DNA from 3 places in the Paenibacillus sp. MABNR03 genome. Region 2 is predicted to be linked to each of the others. Evidence: riboswitches for the same ligand, from Rfam matches in the RefSeq annotation. Region 2 holds a riboswitch; each other region holds the start of a gene.
What was found. A riboswitch is a leader RNA that binds a small molecule or an ion and turns the genes downstream of it on or off. The one in region 2 is predicted to bind cyclic di-AMP.

Region 1: it holds a riboswitch for cyclic di-AMP, as region 2 does, so the genes downstream of both, AAIH57_RS00060 (C40 family peptidase) here and AAIH57_RS28790 (C40 family peptidase) in region 2, are expected to answer to the same signal.
Region 3: it holds a riboswitch for cyclic di-AMP, as region 2 does, so the genes downstream of both, AAIH57_RS08060 (3D domain-containing protein) here and AAIH57_RS28790 (C40 family peptidase) in region 2, are expected to answer to the same signal.

The regions. Positions count from the first base shown of each region.
Region 1 covers NZ_JBCIYR010000001.1:5,753-11,652, forward strand. Annotated here, with positions in the region: gene AAIH57_RS00030 (glycosyltransferase family 4 protein) at 1-102, shown strand, start outside; gene AAIH57_RS00035 (YkvI family membrane protein) at 206-1,264, opposite strand; gene AAIH57_RS00040 (xanthine phosphoribosyltransferase) at 1,469-2,050, shown strand; gene AAIH57_RS00045 (hypothetical protein) at 2,148-2,477, shown strand; gene AAIH57_RS00050 (hypothetical protein) at 2,596-2,814, shown strand; gene AAIH57_RS00055 (carboxymuconolactone decarboxylase family protein) at 2,934-3,263, shown strand; gene AAIH57_RS00060 (C40 family peptidase) at 3,343-3,807, opposite strand; cyclic di-AMP (ydaO/yuaA leader) riboswitch at 3,813-3,944, opposite strand; tRNA gene AAIH57_RS00065 (tRNA-Leu) at 4,306-4,390, shown strand; gene AAIH57_RS00070 (X2-like carbohydrate binding domain-containing protein) at 4,714-5,900, shown strand, end outside.
Region 2 covers NZ_JBCIYR010000013.1:15,718-21,617, forward strand. Annotated here, with positions in the region: gene motA (flagellar motor stator protein MotA) at 1-46, opposite strand, end outside; gene AAIH57_RS28765 (hypothetical protein) at 282-575, shown strand; gene AAIH57_RS28770 (4a-hydroxytetrahydrobiopterin dehydratase) at 834-1,130, shown strand; gene rbsK (ribokinase) at 1,177-2,160, shown strand; gene AAIH57_RS28780 (c-type cytochrome) at 2,235-2,591, opposite strand; gene AAIH57_RS28785 (GNAT family N-acetyltransferase) at 2,744-3,235, opposite strand; gene AAIH57_RS28790 (C40 family peptidase) at 3,551-4,021, opposite strand; cyclic di-AMP (ydaO/yuaA leader) riboswitch at 4,025-4,162, opposite strand; gene AAIH57_RS28795 (hypothetical protein) at 4,423-5,265, opposite strand; gene AAIH57_RS28800 (M1 family metallopeptidase) at 5,276-5,900, opposite strand, start outside.
Region 3 covers NZ_JBCIYR010000001.1:1,919,968-1,925,867, forward strand. Annotated here, with positions in the region: gene AAIH57_RS08050 (hypothetical protein) at 1-91, opposite strand, end outside; gene AAIH57_RS08055 (polysaccharide deacetylase family protein) at 243-1,031, shown strand; gene AAIH57_RS08060 (3D domain-containing protein) at 1,166-1,840, opposite strand; cyclic di-AMP (ydaO/yuaA leader) riboswitch at 1,843-2,046, opposite strand; gene AAIH57_RS08065 (amino acid ABC transporter ATP-binding protein) at 2,317-3,042, opposite strand; gene AAIH57_RS08070 (ABC transporter substrate-binding protein/permease) at 3,029-4,465, opposite strand; gene AAIH57_RS08075 (M20 family metallopeptidase) at 4,674-5,849, shown strand.

The sequences.
Region 1 (5,900 bases), on a different contig from region 2:
CTTGCACGCTCGGCATGTGAGAAAGCCAAGACGCATTACTCTTTAGGCAGATCGGTTAACGAACTGAAAAAAATGTACCTGCAATATGCGAACAAGGAATAGATTCATCAAAAATAAAGGGATGAAGCCGCTGTGAAAAACAGCGGCTTTTGGTCTTGATAATCTGCGTATTATCGATCAACGGATTTCAGTTATAGATTGCAAGTTACAAATTTTTATGCCTCGCGCGAAAACTGCCCCAGCGGTCGGTTACCAACCTTCCGGCCCAGAATAGAGCAAGACTCCCGAAAATCGGGTACAGAATGGATAAAAGGGAGCTGAAACCAAACTGGCTGAGTGAGTAGCACAGCAGCATAATGGTTAATGTTATTAATCTGGGGTGGACTTGCAAGTGCTGACCAAGCTGAAGGGTCATGCCATAGATATCTGCGACGAATGTAGTGAATATTTCCATGAATATCAGAGTTACATACACGGATTGCACAGCCCATCCAAGTTGGAAGGCAATGCTCCCCATTGGAATCTCAAATTGCATGATACCGGGCACCTGGGCTGACATGGCGAAGTGGGCGGCAAGAAGCATGAAGCCTACGCCTATTCCGCCGAATACACCGCCCCACTTCAGCACGTTACGATTGCGGATCTGATTGCCTACCGGCACCAAGACGGCTTGGGCCAGTACCAGATTGAAGGATGAATACAATAGTGGAGAAAGCCACACCTGTACAGGATGGGCATCTGTAGTCAGCGTAATAAACCGTAAAGCACCAGGATGGTGTATGGTGCTTGTAATCATAAGCAAGGACAACAGGAGCATCATCGGAACCACAATGCTATTCATTTGCAGTATGGCTTTGATACCTCGTCCAAGAAGCAGGTATGTTCCCACAATCGTGAGGATCAAACCAGTCTGGTAATGCAGTCCAAGATGCTCCACGAAGACCGAGCCTGCTCCGGCAAGCATTACACTGTTTACACCAATGAGAATCAAAAGTGTTAACCAGGTAATCCATTTGCCTGCCTTGTGCCCGAACAAATGCTTATTAAGATCTTCATAAGAGCGGGAGCCCGTATCATGGGCGATCAGCATCATTTTGGTGCCCAGCCAGACAAAGAGCATGGTGGATAAGCCGATGGTGACGGTGGCCCATTTGCCATACTGGGTAAAAAACTGCAATATTTCCTGCCCTGTCGCGAAGCCGGCTCCTACAACCGTTCCGATGTATGTAAATGCGATCTGCAGCACCCGGAATGCCTGTTTCATGCGTTTCCCCTCTCAGGCCCCTGAATAGTTTGGACATGCGGGTACCATGGTACAAGGTATGCTTGACTCTGGAAACTCATGACAATCGGGAGAAGCTTTACGTTCCTTATCCGGGCTAAAGTTGGGGGAAAGGCGATTTCGCTTGAACTGACAGCCTTATCTATGATACTTTTACCTCATAGGATAGGCTTGGGAGGTCAAATCATGGAAGTATTGAAACAACGAATTTTACAAGAAGGCGTAGTCATCTCGGATCAGGTGCTGAAGCTGGACGGATTATTGAATCATCAGATTGATCCTGCTTTGACGATGGAGATGGGGCGCGAGTTTGCTGCTCGTTTTCGTGAAAGTGGAGTGACCCGGGTCATTACGGTAGAGTCTTCAGGGATTCCGGTTGCATTTGCCGCCGCTCATGAACTTGGGGTGCCGCTTGTATTTGCCCGTCGCAAAAAGACGCTTCTGGCTGATCCTGATGCCTACTGTGAACGCGTACCTTCCTTTACCAAAGGGATTGTAACTGATATTATGGTATCCCGCGAATACATTCATGAGAATGACCGTATTTTGTTTATAGACGATATCATCGCCAACGGAGATGCTGCCCGCGGTGTCATTAAAATTATCGAGCGTTCGGGCGCGGAGCTCGTCGGATTCGGCGTGGTTGTCGAGAAATGTTTTCAGGCAGGAGCACGCACCATCCGCGAACAGGGCATACCGGTTGAAGCCTTGGTGCGCATTCGTTCACTGAACGATGGGACCGTGCAATTCGACGATAACGAAATGTGACAGTTTCAAGGAAAAGGGCCTATTTTTTGAACAATGCCTTTGCATGACCGCGGATTTCATTTATAATGGGGTTATGTTAGGGAGAGGAGGCAACACCATGGGGAACCAACCGGCATCAGAACAATTCTTTATTGAAAAGCTGGCGGAGTCGAAAGTTCATTTTGAACGTGCCCTGGATTGTAAACATACGGAATTCGATGACCTTTATCCCTATATGATTGAACATCCTCAATTTTTCTGGTACAAACGCTATGTTGCCTGGTCAGAGTTGCTGACAATTGTAGGCTTGTGCGAAGAGTTGTCCTTCTCTTGGAAAGAACAATTTACACCGCATCAAGTGGAGTACCTTGAAGAACGTGTGATGTCCGCCAAAGTGCTTGATTTTTGGTTCGAGAAGAACGACAGCAAAGAGCACGCGCAGCGGTAACTTTCAGTCGGGACATTTTTCGAATGACATGACAGTCCAATACAGTCACGTGAGACCTAAATGACTTTTCATTTAGGTCTCTTTTTGTAAATAAATTTGGAACATAGGAGCCATAGACATGATTAGTGATGCAGAATTGGATGCACTGCGCTTATCGGGTGAAAAAGTAAGAGTGATACGGGACGGGCTGGAATCCAACGATGTAACCGGGATTGTCGTTGCCTGGGATGGGGAACAGGTGCTCATCCGCCGCCAGAACAGACGCGTGGTCAAGTTGGATCGTAACTATCGTTATCAGCTCTTTAGCGAACCGCGTCAAAGCCCGCTCAGTGAATAAAAGAGACCCGGTCCGATGCATGGAATTACCATGGATGTTTTGGCATAATTGCACCACTCGGGAGAGAAGATAGGTACAGCGAGAAGGTAACATATCAGCTGAGAGGATGTGCAATAGCCATGACATTGATGAATGATAAGGTTCATGCTTATAAGGATCAGATTGGAGAATTAAGCAACGCGTTGCCTGGGGTGGTGAAATCGTACCATGAGTTTACCGGGGAATGCTTTCAGTCAGGTGCCATTGATGCTAAAACCAAGCAGCTGATTGCTCTCGGAATCGGATTGTTTGCCAATAACGAGGTATGTACGTTTTACCATGTGGAAGAGGCCCGTGCAAAGGGTGCAACCGACCAGGAAATTATGGAGACGGTAGCGGTAGCAGGAGCCGTTGGTGGCGGTCACGCGCTGTCACAAGGCGCAATGCGTGTACAAAAAGCATTGCACTAGGTTCTCCTTGAGAATGAGTAAGCATAGCAAGACAGAAAAACAGGCCCTGGATTGATCCGGAGCCTGTTTTTTGTCCAACTTATATTTTTCCGAGCATCTTGTTATACATAAATTGTCCAGTTACCCGGCGTGCGGTAACGTAACGTGTGTTAAAATACGGATTTGCTAATTTGGTAATGCTGACACCTTTGCTGCTGGAGGCATGAGCGAACTGTCCGCCACCAATGTATACGCCTGTGTGTGAAATGCCTTTGCCTGAAGTGTTGAAAAACACCAGATCACCTGTCCGCAGATTCGCTTTGGATACCGGAGTACCTGCTTTGGCTTGCTGTTGTGATGTACGTGGTAATTCAATACTATATTTTTCAAAAATATATCTCATAAACCCAGAGCAATCAAAACCGGCCAGCGTCGTGCCGCCCCACTTGTAAGGTATGCCAGTCATGCTGTTAACGACGGTGTTGATACTGTTTGCCTCAGTGCTTGCTGCACCGGATGTAAATAGAACGGCTGCTCCAAAAATAGAAATGATAAGCTTTTTCAAAATCAATGTTCTCCCTTCGATGCCTACGGAGTTAGCTAAGGGTTCGGTAGAAGGTTCCCTATATTTCCTATGTATAAGAATAATTCACCCAAAATGGTTCCCCCGTTTTCAAACATGAAACTCGGCAATTGAATAATTAAGTTTTTGTAACCTTTTGAAACTATATTGCATAAATGCGTAATTGTCAAACGTTTCTTCCTCCTTCAATGTTAACGGAATTCAAGACTTTTTGCAGAATAGAGTAGTTCCGAATGATTATTTATGATGACAAAAAAGTAATTTGTGTTTCAACAGGGGAGAATTTGGACAAATATTTTGATTGGAGTAAAAAGAGAAGAGACGATTCGTTTCCGACATGTAAAGTGAGGTCATTCTGACTTCAGCGCTCTCTATATGCCTTTGTGATATATCCATTTATTTTAAGTGTTGACACTATGAATTCCACATGATATATTATTTCTTGTCGCCGCGATAGATTATCCCGGAGATATACCATATGCGGTCGTGGCGGAATTGGCAGACGCGCACGGTTCAGGTCCGTGTGGGCTAACCCCCCGTGGAGGTTCGAGTCCTCTCGACCGCATCATAAGAGGAAAAGGTTTCTCGTTAGGCTAACGCCTGCGAGAGACCTTTTTTTATGTCTTTTTTGAGGAACGGAACTCCCAACTCTATTGAGGATTTGCCACTTGATTGAGGCGTAACAAAAGATAATTCATTTTGGTCTATACCTGAGGTAAAAGGAAAAATGTCTGTTCTATGGCTGATTTGCCCCGTAATCAAGGTGAAATGTACGCAAAATGCCGAATTGTACCTATCCCGGAAGTAGTACATCCACTATTCTCTTCTCGTAAGGAAAGCGCTATCATGAATGACTTGAATTCACATTTCAGAGGGGGTAGGGATGATTTGAAACGAATAGGGAAAAGGATGGCAATGGTTCTTCTGGTGTTCATCATGGCAGCAGTACAGTTTGGTTTTACAGGAACAAAAGATCATGTAGCCGAAGCGGCGGATGCAGCATTGGCCGAGAAACCGTATATGGGCTGGAGCAGTTACAGTATGCAGGTGTATGACCCTTCAGTGAAATGGATATCCGCAGAGAGCATTAAGAAGCAGTCGGATGCCATGCGCGAGAAGCTGCAAGCCCATGGCTATGAATATATCAACATTGATGCGGGATGGAATGGAGACAATGACGAATACGGAAGACCGATCCCTAACGCTGCGCTGTATCCGAACGGATTTCAGGAGGTTATTGACTATGTTCATAACAATGGTCAGAAGATCGGGATCTATCTGATCCCTGGACTATCCATTGATGCGTACAATAAAAATTTGGAGATCTACGGGACGGGTGGAGCATGCCGGATGCAGGACATCGCATACCAGCCGCTCACGGTGATGGATGCCTGGAATGCCTATACCTACAAGATTGATTTCTCGAATCCGTGTGCTCAGAAATACATCGATTCCATCGCCGATCTTCTGGGCAAGTGGGGTATTAACTTTGTCAAATTCGACAGTGTGACCCCAGGTTCGGGAATCAACAATTTGAGCCGGGATGCACGAGGAGATGTGGAGGCCTGGTCCAAGGCTTTGGCAAGACATAATATCTGGTTCGAGCTTTCATGGGCACTGGACCACAACTACGTGGATTTCTGGAAAAAACACGCCAACGGCTGGCGTATCGACTGGGATGTCGAAGCATACGACAGTAATGTGGGTTTGACGCAGTGGGCTAATATTGCACGTCTGTTTCCGATCGCAGCGCTTTGGTGGCGGGATGCAGGCCCCGGCGGGTGGAACGATTTTGATTCGCTAAACGTTGGCAATGGCTCTATGGATGGGCTCACTAAGGATGAGCGGAAGACCGCGATGACGTTCTGGGCGATCTCTTCTGCACCCTTATATACAGGAAATGACATGACCAGACTGGACAGCTATGGACTGGAAATGCTAACGAACGATGAAGTGATTGCCGTTAATCAGGCTGGGCGTCCGGCTCATCCGGTCTCGATCGATACGAAGCAGCAGGTATGGTATGCCAATAATGGAGATGGGACCTACAGTGTAGCCTTGTTTAATCTGGGCAA
Region 2 (5,900 bases):
GTGAAACCAGCCCCAAAACTAGTCCGATAATCGTTGAAATTTCCATCATACACCTCATCCATGAGATAAAATTGAATCCTTTCAAGCGGCTGTATTCGGGCTTCCGGACGAATGTTTGGCCGCAATCCGTTTAACCTTTGGCATTTTATAGAAATGCTGTAACAGTTAAAACGGTCATGTATAGTATTTATCGACCAGTAGGCCTTTTTTTTTAAGGGTTATTTTCAGGTATAATAAGAACAAATCAGCTCTTTAGGGGCCAAACAGGAGTGAAAAAGCCAATGGGCGTAAAGCATGGACGGGATTATGAAGGAATATTGACAGATTTGACACAGGCGATTGGCCGCATACCGGACCGGTATGTATTCTTTGAAATGGATGCGGAAGAGTGGGGCCGCCTGGGTGAAAATGAGCAGCTGGAGGTGGATGAGGCTCTGGCAGAGGATTTGTTCTATGCTCTGGGCACTCAGTCTGTCATTCCTGTAGGGAGTGGTGTGGTTATTCATGACAAGGAACAGCACCGCATTCATATTTTGATTGGAGAAGAAGAACTGACATTTGTACCGCTAATCTAGTGGGAAATCAAGGGCTGTTTTAGCGTGGAAACGGAGAGGGGAAACTCCTGGAAGCCTTACGGGTATTGGCTCTAACCCGGTTCGCAGTATTGGATTTTGAGTTGTGTACGTGGTAAGATGATAGTCATGAAACGGGCGGGCCGCAGAGCGGTTAACCTATGACGGTTGGGGTTACTGTGGTAGCACCAAGGTTTCGATGACATGAGGAACGGGGACAGATACTACCCTAGTGTCATCTTATGGGGAGGAAGATAACGTATGGTTTTTACGCAAGAGGAAGTCGAAGCTCATCTGGGAAGGCTGGAAGGCTGGGAACTGGAAGAGGGACGGTGGATTATCCGCAAGTTCGTATTTTCCAACTACATGAAGGGGATTGCATTCGTGGATGAGGTCGCCGCGATCTCGGAAGCATTCAATCATCATCCTTTTATTACAATTGATTATACAACGGTTACCCTTCGTCTCACGTCGTGGGATGAGGGTGGAATTACATCTGTAGATATTAAGGAAGCAGAGCAGTTTAACGAAACGTTTGAGAAAATGAGGACGACGTAACCGGAAGTCGGTTAATGTTGTGCTGCCAGAAATGAGTGAAGCGTACATGTCAGACTCGAATCAGAATAAGCCTCTTATCGCGGTTGTCGGCAGTCTCAATATGGACCTCGTGGTGAAAACCGATACGATTCCAGAGGAGGGAGAAACCGTAAGCGGGGAAGAACTTCACTACCTGGCAGGGGGTAAGGGAGCCAACCAGGCTGTGGCTGCTGCACGTCTGGGGGGACAGACGACCATGATTGGGGCGGTGGGCTCGGATGTTTTTGGTGAACGCCTGCTGCACAGTCTGACCGAGAGTGGGGCAGATGCCTCGCAGGTTCGCGTATTGGAAGATACGGTTACCGGTACAGCCTCCATCTGGCTCTCCCAGGGAGATAATCGGATTATCGTTATTCCTGGTGCGAATGGGCAGGTGGTGCCGGAGATGCTGGAAGAGGCGGATACGGTAAAAAGCCTGACTGCAGCCGCAGCGGTGCTGCTGCAGCTTGAGACCCCGCTGCCAGCGGTTACCCGCGCCGCCGAACTGGCGGCAGAAGGCAGCGCACTGGTGGTGCTCAACCCGGCTCCAGCAGTGCCGGGTCTGCCCCAGGAGCTCCTGCGGTGCGTCGACGTGGTCACGCCGAACCGCAGCGAGCTCGCCGTGCTCACCGGCCGGGATGATCTCCGGCCGGAAGACGTGGATGCGGCGGTCGCAGAGCTCGCCGCATCGCTCGGGGCCGCTGTCGTCACGACGCTCGGCCCCGAGGGGGCTGTGTACGCGGCGGCGCCAGGCGGCCGCGTACAGGCAGGGCGTGCCGGCGCGTGCCGTGCACCCGGCTACGCCGTAAGCGCCGTCGATACGACCGGCGCTGGCGATTGCTTCAACGGCGCGCTGGCGGTCGCCCTCGCGCGCGGAGAAACACTGGACGCGGCAGTAGGCTACGCCATGGGAGCGGCCGCGTTATCCGTGACGAAGCTCGGCGCCCAGTCCGGGATGCCGTCTGCACATGAAGTCGAGGCCTTTTTGGCAGAACACGCTGCCAAAGGCTGAACCCTATGACAAAGAGGCCCTTACTTTCCCGAAAGGGAAGGCAGGGGCCTCTTTGCTGTTTATCCAAATTATCATTATTTCTTCTCAGCCAGCCACATCGCAATATTGGCAATTTCCTCGTCCTTCAGTTTGTCCTTGAAGGATGGCATGCCGCCTTTACCTTTGATAATGGTAGAGTAGATCTTCTCCACATCATCCTTGCTGCCGATGTTTGCGAGAGCAGGTCCTACGCCACCTTGAAGCTGATCTCCGTGACACGTGATACAATTGGCTTTGACCAGTGCTTCGGCCTGTCCGGCATCCATTGCCACTTCGGGCATGGTTGGTTTCGCTTCTTCAGCCACTTCCTCTTTCCCTGGAAGCGTAAACATTAATACAATAGCCAATGCGCATGCTGCAAAAAATACCCCGCTCATGATCCATTTGTGCATCCGTTATGTCCCCTCCAGAATGAAAGATCATCTAAACTGAAACTGTCCATATCATTATAACGGAACCTGTTATGACATCATAGCATTTTGTGGTAATTTTTTGAACTAATCACATAACCGGATATAAAATCCGTCCATGGCGGGCCAAAATGCTAACGAGGTCCTTCATAAACCATGCAGTAAAAAGGCATTAAACCGCTCGGTGTCTGTCGTTCGTATGTGTCCTGAGTGACAAATCCCGCCTTGAGGTAAACCCGAATGGCCCGCGTATTCCAGGTGAGCACTTCAAGATCAATCTCATGGGTAGGGTTTCGCCGAATGGCTTCCTTCACGATAGCAGAGACGAAGGCAGTACCATGGCCTTGTCCACACTGTTCGGGATGCATGCCAAGCCCAATCCGCGTTACGCCTTCGAGCGGAAAGAATTGAGCGAATCCACAGAGCTGATCCTGCTCTCCGAGTACAACTGCATATTGCTCTTTTCGAAGCTGCTCATCGCCGAATTCAACCTCAAGCGCCTTCATCTGTTCCCAGGGCAGCCAGCTATAGATGTTATAAGGCGGATCATACTGCCAGCTGCAGATCAATTCTGCATGCTCTTCTTGCATCGGCACAACGTGAAACGTTACAGAAGCTTCATCCATACCACTGCACGCTCCTCTCATGGTGTGCAGGTCACCTGAATTCATTTCATAAAGGTTTTGCTGCATATGTCATTCCATATTTAATCCTGATGATTTCACTCTACAAAAGAGGAGGGCATTTGGCAAGTTTCCGTTCATTGAAAAAAATTGAAACAAAAGTTCCGGTAATTCCGTTTATATTATAGTAGGATGGGTAAAAACATCATAAGGGCATGGACGAACAAGCACAAAAAAACCGCCGGATACATTCCTGCGGAGAATGTACCGGGCGGTTGATTTATGCTTCGTTACAGTATGATGTTGCTCAGCTTGTCCCTAGTCGAGGGCCAGTGACTCATATGCGTCCGTGCTCATAATCCGTTTAGCGCCAACATAGCGGTTAGCCCAGTAGTTCTCACTCAAAGAACTGATGGTAACCCCTTTGGAAGACGAGGAGTGTGCAAACTTCCCTTCCCCCACGAAAATGCCTACGTGTGAAACCCCTTTACCCGATGTATTGAAGAATACCAGGTCGCCTGGTCTCATGTCCATGCGGGATACCGAGTCACCCATGTCGAATTGGGAGCTGGATTGGCGAGCCAAATCAATGCCCAGCTTTTCGAATACATACCGTGTGAATCCAGAGCAGTCAAAGCCGTTAAGCGTTGTTCCGCCGCTTTTGTATGTAGTTCCCATTGCTGAATCAATTACTTTATCCATTTTTGAATCTGCGAACGCGCTGCCTGCTCCAAGCGATAGTGCGAATGTTAAGCTAAGTACAGCTGCGGTTAATTTCTTTTTGAACAAGAGATATACCCCTTCCAACGCCTGCGAGGTTAGCTTAAGGATTCGGTTGAAGGTCCCCTATGATCCCTCTGTAGCAAGATCAATTCACCCATAACTGGTTCCCCCGCTTCCCAGGTGCCAGGAATTTGGCTATGCTAGTTGTGCACCTGCGAAATCAAGAAATGACGATTTAATTTTAAGTAGTTACAATTCATAAGGTAAAGATTACAAAGTTGTTACTAAAAACTCACTGCGATTATTGTAACAGAGGAGCAAGGCTTTGGCAACGTTTAACAGCAAAATTAGCAAAAAAAACCTCGACCTTTGACGGGGAAAGGTCGAGGTTTGCTTTTGTGAAGCGTTATCATTGACACGAGTTTACATGAAGATGGTAACAATTTTCAAATGGTTCATTACACTTTTTAACCTTTGGAAGACTTGGACTGCCACAGACGGAAATGAGCACATATTTTCCACAGGTCCAATAAACATCTGGCAAGCGGGTACGTCTGCTGCAGAATAAGCCCGATTAGTCCGGTTAAAAACCAGGAAGCGGATGTAAAGGTACCGAAGATGAGCAAATGGAGTCCTCCCAAAAGCACTGCAATGCCAATGACAGAAATGATATGACGCAGGGCAAGCAGCAGAGCCTGAAATGTACCTCGTGTCCCGCCCTGTCCATCAGGTGCGGAGACACCAAACTGCATATAAAGCAACGCATGATGTATGAACCACCCATAAATGATCCAACCCGCTACGTATGGAATGCCTGGCAGCAGCAGCTGCAGGGAGTGGAACCCATCCAGGAAGATGCCATACAGCTTGGGGACAAGCCAGTATGCAGGCAGCAGCAATAATAACGTTTTAATGAAGTGCAGCAGCATCATGGGTTTCCATAATACCTTGATCCCTCGTACAAATGGAATACGTTCCTCTGTGTGATTGAAGTGCTGCAACGAATAGATCAGCCCTGCCTGGATAAGGGGGGTGAGCAGCATGCGAAGCAGCAGCATGGCTCCCATTATCCAGAGATAGCGATGTACCTCGGGATGTGTAGACAGACTGAGCTGGCTTTCCATTTTGAATAGAATCGTACTGAGCTCTCCAGCGTCAGGGTCCGGATAACGCAGCAGCAAGGGAACGACAGCCGAATGTACCATCCTATAGATGAAATAACCCCATACCAGTTGATAGAGAAACAAGAGTGCCGCAATGAACATATGCTGACGGACGAGAAACCAACCCTCACGTATTTTTGCTTTCACTGTCTCCACCTCACCATGACAGACCTCCGAATATGGCTTCAATAATTTTGGTTGCACTCATGCTCCAGCGGAATTTGGTTGGTTCATCCAGCCCTGCCTTCAGAAAGTTGTTCATATGACGATTCTCCAACACAACGGTATATAAAGGGTCGATCATTGCCCAGGATACAGGTGAACTATAAGTTAACCGGTAGGTAATTCTCCCATTACTGCCATCCCACTCCTTGGCGACAATGTGTCCATCTTCAAAGACAATACGAACGGGGACCTTCTCGTAGTCGCTGCCTTTCTTCAATAATGTAACCGATGACTCGTACAACGTCTGACCGTCTTTCTCCACAGGCTTGATCTCGATGTTCTCCACAGTGAAGTCAGCCATGCCATCCCCATATACGTATTGATCAAAATACTCAGTCCAGGACGTACGGGTCACTTGTTCCACGACCTTTTGAAAATCGGCTGACGTGGGATGTTTGAACCGGTACTTTTTCACATAAGTCGATAGAATGCGTTCCATCGTTTTTGTCCCCACTTGTTGTTCGATGCCTAACAGGACGAGCTTGCCCCTAGTGTAGGCATTGGCTGCGTAATGATTCTGGGAATCAAACTTCCAGGATTCCTGTGTAAGTGAGGCG
Region 3 (5,900 bases), on a different contig from region 2:
TATGAGCTTTCCCACCAGTGACCAAAAATATCTTATCCTCTCCTGCATCAATTACCTGTAAACGAACCGTATTTAAATCATAAGCATTCATTAGTCCACCCATCCTTTATGTGTGTATATGTAATGGTGGAATTATGAACCCAATGGATCAGATTGGACAATGAAACTTCTCACATCATGCATAATGAACCAACGCCAAGGGCATACCAAAGAGAACGCAATTTTGAGAAGGAGGCTGTATCATGCGAATTCGCCTCATCGTACTTTCCATGCTGGTCCTGATCCTGAGTGGAAGTTATTCTCCTGGACATCTATGGGCTAATTCAGCTCCGGACAGTCTGCCTGCTGCAAAACCCGATCTATCTGAAGATGAACAGCTGACACTGGGTCAGCTAAGGCAGAAATATGCGGACACATTCAAAACCAATGGCCCTTCTACCAGACAAGTGGCACTGACTTTTGATGATGTGCCTGATCCAAGGTTCACCCCACAGGTGCTGGATATATTGAAAAAATACAAAGTAAAGGCTACTTTTTTCATTGTGGGCAACCGCGCTGAGAAACATCCCGACCTCGTCAGACGAATCGTTAGGGAAGGCCATATTGTTGGAAACCATAGTTACAACCACCCTGAATTCAGTAAGCTGTCTCTCAACGCTTTTCGTAAACAGATCCTACATACCGGCGACATTATTCATAAACTGACCGGGTACACACCGAAGATGATTCGTCCTCCATACGGGGACATTAACGAAAAACAGCTGCAATGGGCCGCCAGACAGCAGTACAGTATCGTAAACTGGAACGTGGATTCACTGGATTGGAAAGGTCTTAACAAGGACCAGGTGAAGCAAAATGTGTTATCTGCGGTCAAGCCGGGTTCCATCATTCTCCAGCATGCCGGAGGCGGTGTGGGTTCCAACCTGTCCGGTACATTAGAGGCACTACCGGAAATTATTGATGAGTTGCGGTGTCGGGGATTCAATCTGGTGACCTTGGACGAGATGCTGCAGCTGCCCAAGAGCAAATAATGTCCGAAGTAACTGTCACTTACAAACATGTATCTGCAAACGAACGCAAACTTGAGTTTGCAGATACAAGACAAAAGGTGCCCTTCAGTCACGATCATCATGACTAATGGACACCTTTATTGTGGATGATTATATTATTTTAAAATGTAAAGTTCAACGTCCTGAAAACCAAATGTGCTCACAGACTTCTGACTGCCAGGAATGAAAATATCAATTCGTTTTCCCTTGATGGCTCCACCAATGTCACGCGCAGTTGCTACAAATGCTTGCTTTGGTAGTCCCGGATGGGAGTGACCTGTAACCAGTACTTTTGTTCCCAGTGGAATAACACTTGGATCAACGGCGATAGTGCCCAATTCGAGCGGATTACCAAAGTAATCCACAGCACCCCATCCCCCATTTTCAGAGGCATCTGCAGAGTAAGCAGTTGCTTTCACTTCTACTGCCTTACTATAGTCGAACGTTTTACCCCAGGCTTGAACGACTTTGTCATCTGCATTTACATCAAGACTTGCTGTCGTGATGGTCTTCGCCGCGGATGAGCTCTTAGAGGCTGCAGCAGCCTTGACCGTGTTGGTTTTGCCAGGAATGGTAATCTTCAAACCACCATAAATGTTGTAAGGCGAAATGTCATTGTTAGCTTTGATAAGTGTGTTAAGTCCAACGCCATATTTTTTCGATAAGGTGTAGAAGGTATCCCCCTCTTTGGCCACGTGAACAGAATCAGCGTGAGCTGGAACGGCCTGGATGAGCATTGCTGCTGTCAGCAGGGCTGTTGCTGTTTTGGCTATACTTCTCTTCTTAATCATGGTCTTCCTCCCTCATTGTGCCTGCGAAGTTAGTTGTCGGATTCGGATGGAGGAAACCACCCTATAGGTTCGCTGTTACATTGGTGATGCGTTATGTACCCCTAATTCACCCCTAGCAGCGTGTAATTTCAATCTTCCCCCGTACACGCTTTGCATCATTACATCCTCCACACTTCCTGCTCAGGAAGTTTCGGCAGAATCAATATATCACAATTTTGTAACCAGGGTCCGTAGTAAATGTTACCAAATGGTATGTTCAGTTCATGATGAGACTGAATTTATAAGGTTTTTTCAGAAAATGGGTGTGTAAAAGCAGCTTTCAACAATGACAGAAACGTTACTTTTATGTAAATCCATGCTTATGCAGCTCACAAAAAACAACCCTGCTAACGGTATAGTTAACAAGGCTGTTTGATTAAATATTTATGATTAATGATGAAAAATGAAAGGCTATCCGTCGACTTTTCAAGGAAAGTCTATGACAACACTTTGCCCAGAAAATCCCGTGTACGGGCATGTTTAGGGTGTCCAAACACTTCGTCAGGTGTTCCTTCTTCCACGATTACGCCACCATCCATAAAGATGATGCGATCACCAACTTCTCGGGCAAAACCCATTTCGTGAGTGACAATAACCATGGTCATACCGCCTTCAGCGAGACGTTTCATTACATCCAGCACTTCCCCGACCATTTCAGGATCAAGCGCAGACGTTGGCTCGTCAAACAGCATTACATGGGGCTGCATGGCGAGTGCCCTGGCAATGGCAATCCGCTGCTTCTGTCCACCAGACAGCTGATTCGGATATGAATCCTTCTTATCGAACAAACCAACGGTATTGAGCAAGTCTGCAGCGATCTGATTTGCTTCCTGTGCTGACTGCTTTTTAACCTTGATTGGGGCAATCGTAATGTTTTGCTGTACGGTTTTATGCGGAAACAGATTAAAATGCTGGAATACCATCCCCATTTTTTCCCGCGTTGCATTAATGTTGTGTTTGGGATCTGTGATCGACACACCTTCAAACTCAATTTCGCCTGAGGTCGGCTGCTCCAACAGGTTGAGGCAGCGCAAGAAGGTACTTTTACCCGATCCGGAAGGACCGATGACTACAACGACCTCACCCTTGCCAATTGTTACATTAATGCCTTTAAGCACATCGTTTTTTCCATAGGATTTGTGTAATTGTCTAACGTCTATCACTTGCACTCAACTTCCTTTCCAGTCGACCCAGCAGCTTGGACAAAATGAATGTCAATACAAAATAGATGGCTGCCGCAATAAGGAACGGATTCATTCCTTGGTACGTAATGTTTTTGACTACACTTGCCTGGTACATGATATCGACCATACCAATGACCGAGATAATGGACGATTCTTTAATAATGGTCACAAATTCATTACCGATGGCAGGCAGCACTGCTTTGAAAGCCTGTGGCAGGATAATGAACCGCATCGCTGCACCTTTCCCCATCCCCAGGGAACGAGCTGCTTCAAGTTGACCGCGATCGACACCTTGAATACCCGCACGGAAGATCTCGGCAAGATAGGCACCACTGTTAATCGAAAGGGTAATGATACCCGCTTGCAGCGCCGAGAAGTTAATTCCGAAGGTCAGGGAAAGACCGTAATAGATAATCATCAATTGAACCAGCATCGGCGTACCCCGAATAACTTCAACGTAGGCAGTACCGATCCAGCGGAGGATCGCAAGGTCATGCATTCGGAACAGGCAAATGATCAATCCGATGATCACCCCAAATATGACGCCAAGTGCAGACAGCAAGAGGGTGTAACCAACACCTGTCGCATAAAAACTTTTATATTGCCAGAACACTTCAAAAATGTTTGGCGTTTTGGTTTCCCGGTCAGCCATCAACTGACTGGCTTCCGTAACCATTTGATCGATTCTGTTTTCGCTTTTCAGCCGTTCAAGCGTACCATTAACTGCATTCAGCAATTCCGTGTTTCCCTTACGAATCCCGATTGCGGCTTCCACCTGCTCTTCGTCCGGAATTGCAGGAGCAAGTCCAATCGCATCGTCCAAATAACCTGCAGCAACGGTATCCTCAACGATTGCAGCGTTGATCCGTTTGGTTTGCAGCTGCAGCACAATATCCGAGATTTTATCCAGAGAAGTCAGCTTGGCTCCCGGAATCTTCTGTCCGATCGTTTCCTGAATGGAACCTTTTTGTGCACCGATCTTTTCATTCTCCAGCTCGGTCATTGTTGGATATTTGTCTTTATCCTCATTCCGGACCATAATCACTTGTTTCGATTTATAATAGGTATTTGAAAAGTCGATACTTTTCTTGCGCTCCTCTGTCGGTGTCATGCCCGAGATGACCAGATCCACACGGCCACTTTGCAAGGCAGGCAGTAGACCGTCAAAGCCCATGTCCTCAATGACGAGCTCTGCGCCCAGATCGGCAGCAATTTCTTTGGCTATCGCAATATCAAATCCTACAATCTCATCTTTTCCATTGATGACTTTATGGAATTCATATGGTGCAAAGTCGGCACTTGTGCCAAGCACCAGTTTTTTGCTGCCTGAATTACCCGTAGTTCCACTTGCAAGCGCCGAAGGTACGGCTGCCGTCAGTAAAACGACAAAGGCCAACAGCATCATAATGTAACGACTTATCAATTTCAACCCTGTTCTCCCCTTACAATACTTTGTATGCTTTCTCATGTTGATGCCTGAGTCATTATAAAGTACAATGCATGATTATGCAATGCATTTTGAAATTACAAATCCTGACTTGTTTCTGAAAAATACACGCAAACATGATATAATTACTGCATTATTTTCATTTTGCATAAGGAGTTTTACGATGACACATACCAAATCACAAATTTTGTCGGTTATTGATCAATATGCTTCCCGTTTTAAAGAGATTTCATCATACATTGGTGCCAACCCCGAACTAGGGAATGAAGAATATCTCGCCTCTGCCCGGTTGAAGGAGGAACTCAGCTTCCACGGCTTCGATGTGGAGGCTCCCGTACTTGGACTGGATACGGCCTTTATCGGTACCTACTCGGCTGCCAAATCAGGACCAACCATAGCCCTTTTATGCGAATATGATGCACTTCCTGAGATCGGACACGCCTGTGGTCATCACCTGATCTGCATGATGAGTTTGGGTGCTGCTGTCGGTTTGAAATCCATCCTGGATGAAGTCGGTGGCACGCTAAAGGTATTCGGAACACCTGCGGAAGAAACGCGTGGTGCCAAAGTTCCGATGGCGGAAGCCGGCCTGTTTGATGACTGTGATATCGCGCTGATGGCCCATCCATATTACGCTTATGAGAAATCAGGCAGCTCTCTGGCCATTGATGCAGTACAATTTGAATTCCACGGAAAATCGTCTCATGCTGCTGCCAGTCCGCATGAAGGGATTAATGCTCTCGACGCCGTAATCCAGACATTTAATGGCATTAATGCATTCCGCCAGCAGGTGAGAAGCACCGTTCGGATTCATGGAGTTATCAATAGCGGGGGTCAAGCGGCCAACATCATTCCCGATTATGCTTCTGCCCAATTCTATGTACGCGCCTCAACAAGAAAAGAACTGAATACACTTACGCAGCGCGTCATACAGATTGCTGAAGGTGCTGCGCTGCAAACAGGCTGTCGTCTCGTGACTTCCAATTATGAAACATCATATGATGAGATGGTGACCAATGAATCTTTATCTGCTGCTTTCAGTGAAAATCTGATGGAACTTGGTATTCCCCAAGAAGAGATTGTCAGCGGCAACGACCATGGGTCTATGGATATCGGTAACGTGTCCTTACGCTGTCCTGCGATCCACCCTTATATCCGTGTTGTGGATGAAGTTCATACCCTCCATTCCATCGAATTTCGTGATTTGGCGCTGCAGGAACGAGCGCTGGACGGCATGATTTTGGGTGCAAAAGCACTTGCTACAACGGCCTGTGATGTGCTGACCAAGCCAGAATTGCTGCAATCTATTCGAACTGAGTTTGAACAGGCTGTTCGTTAATCCAAGGTATTTAGCTCTCTGAAATGTAAGAAGAGGTGTTCTTCGGGACGG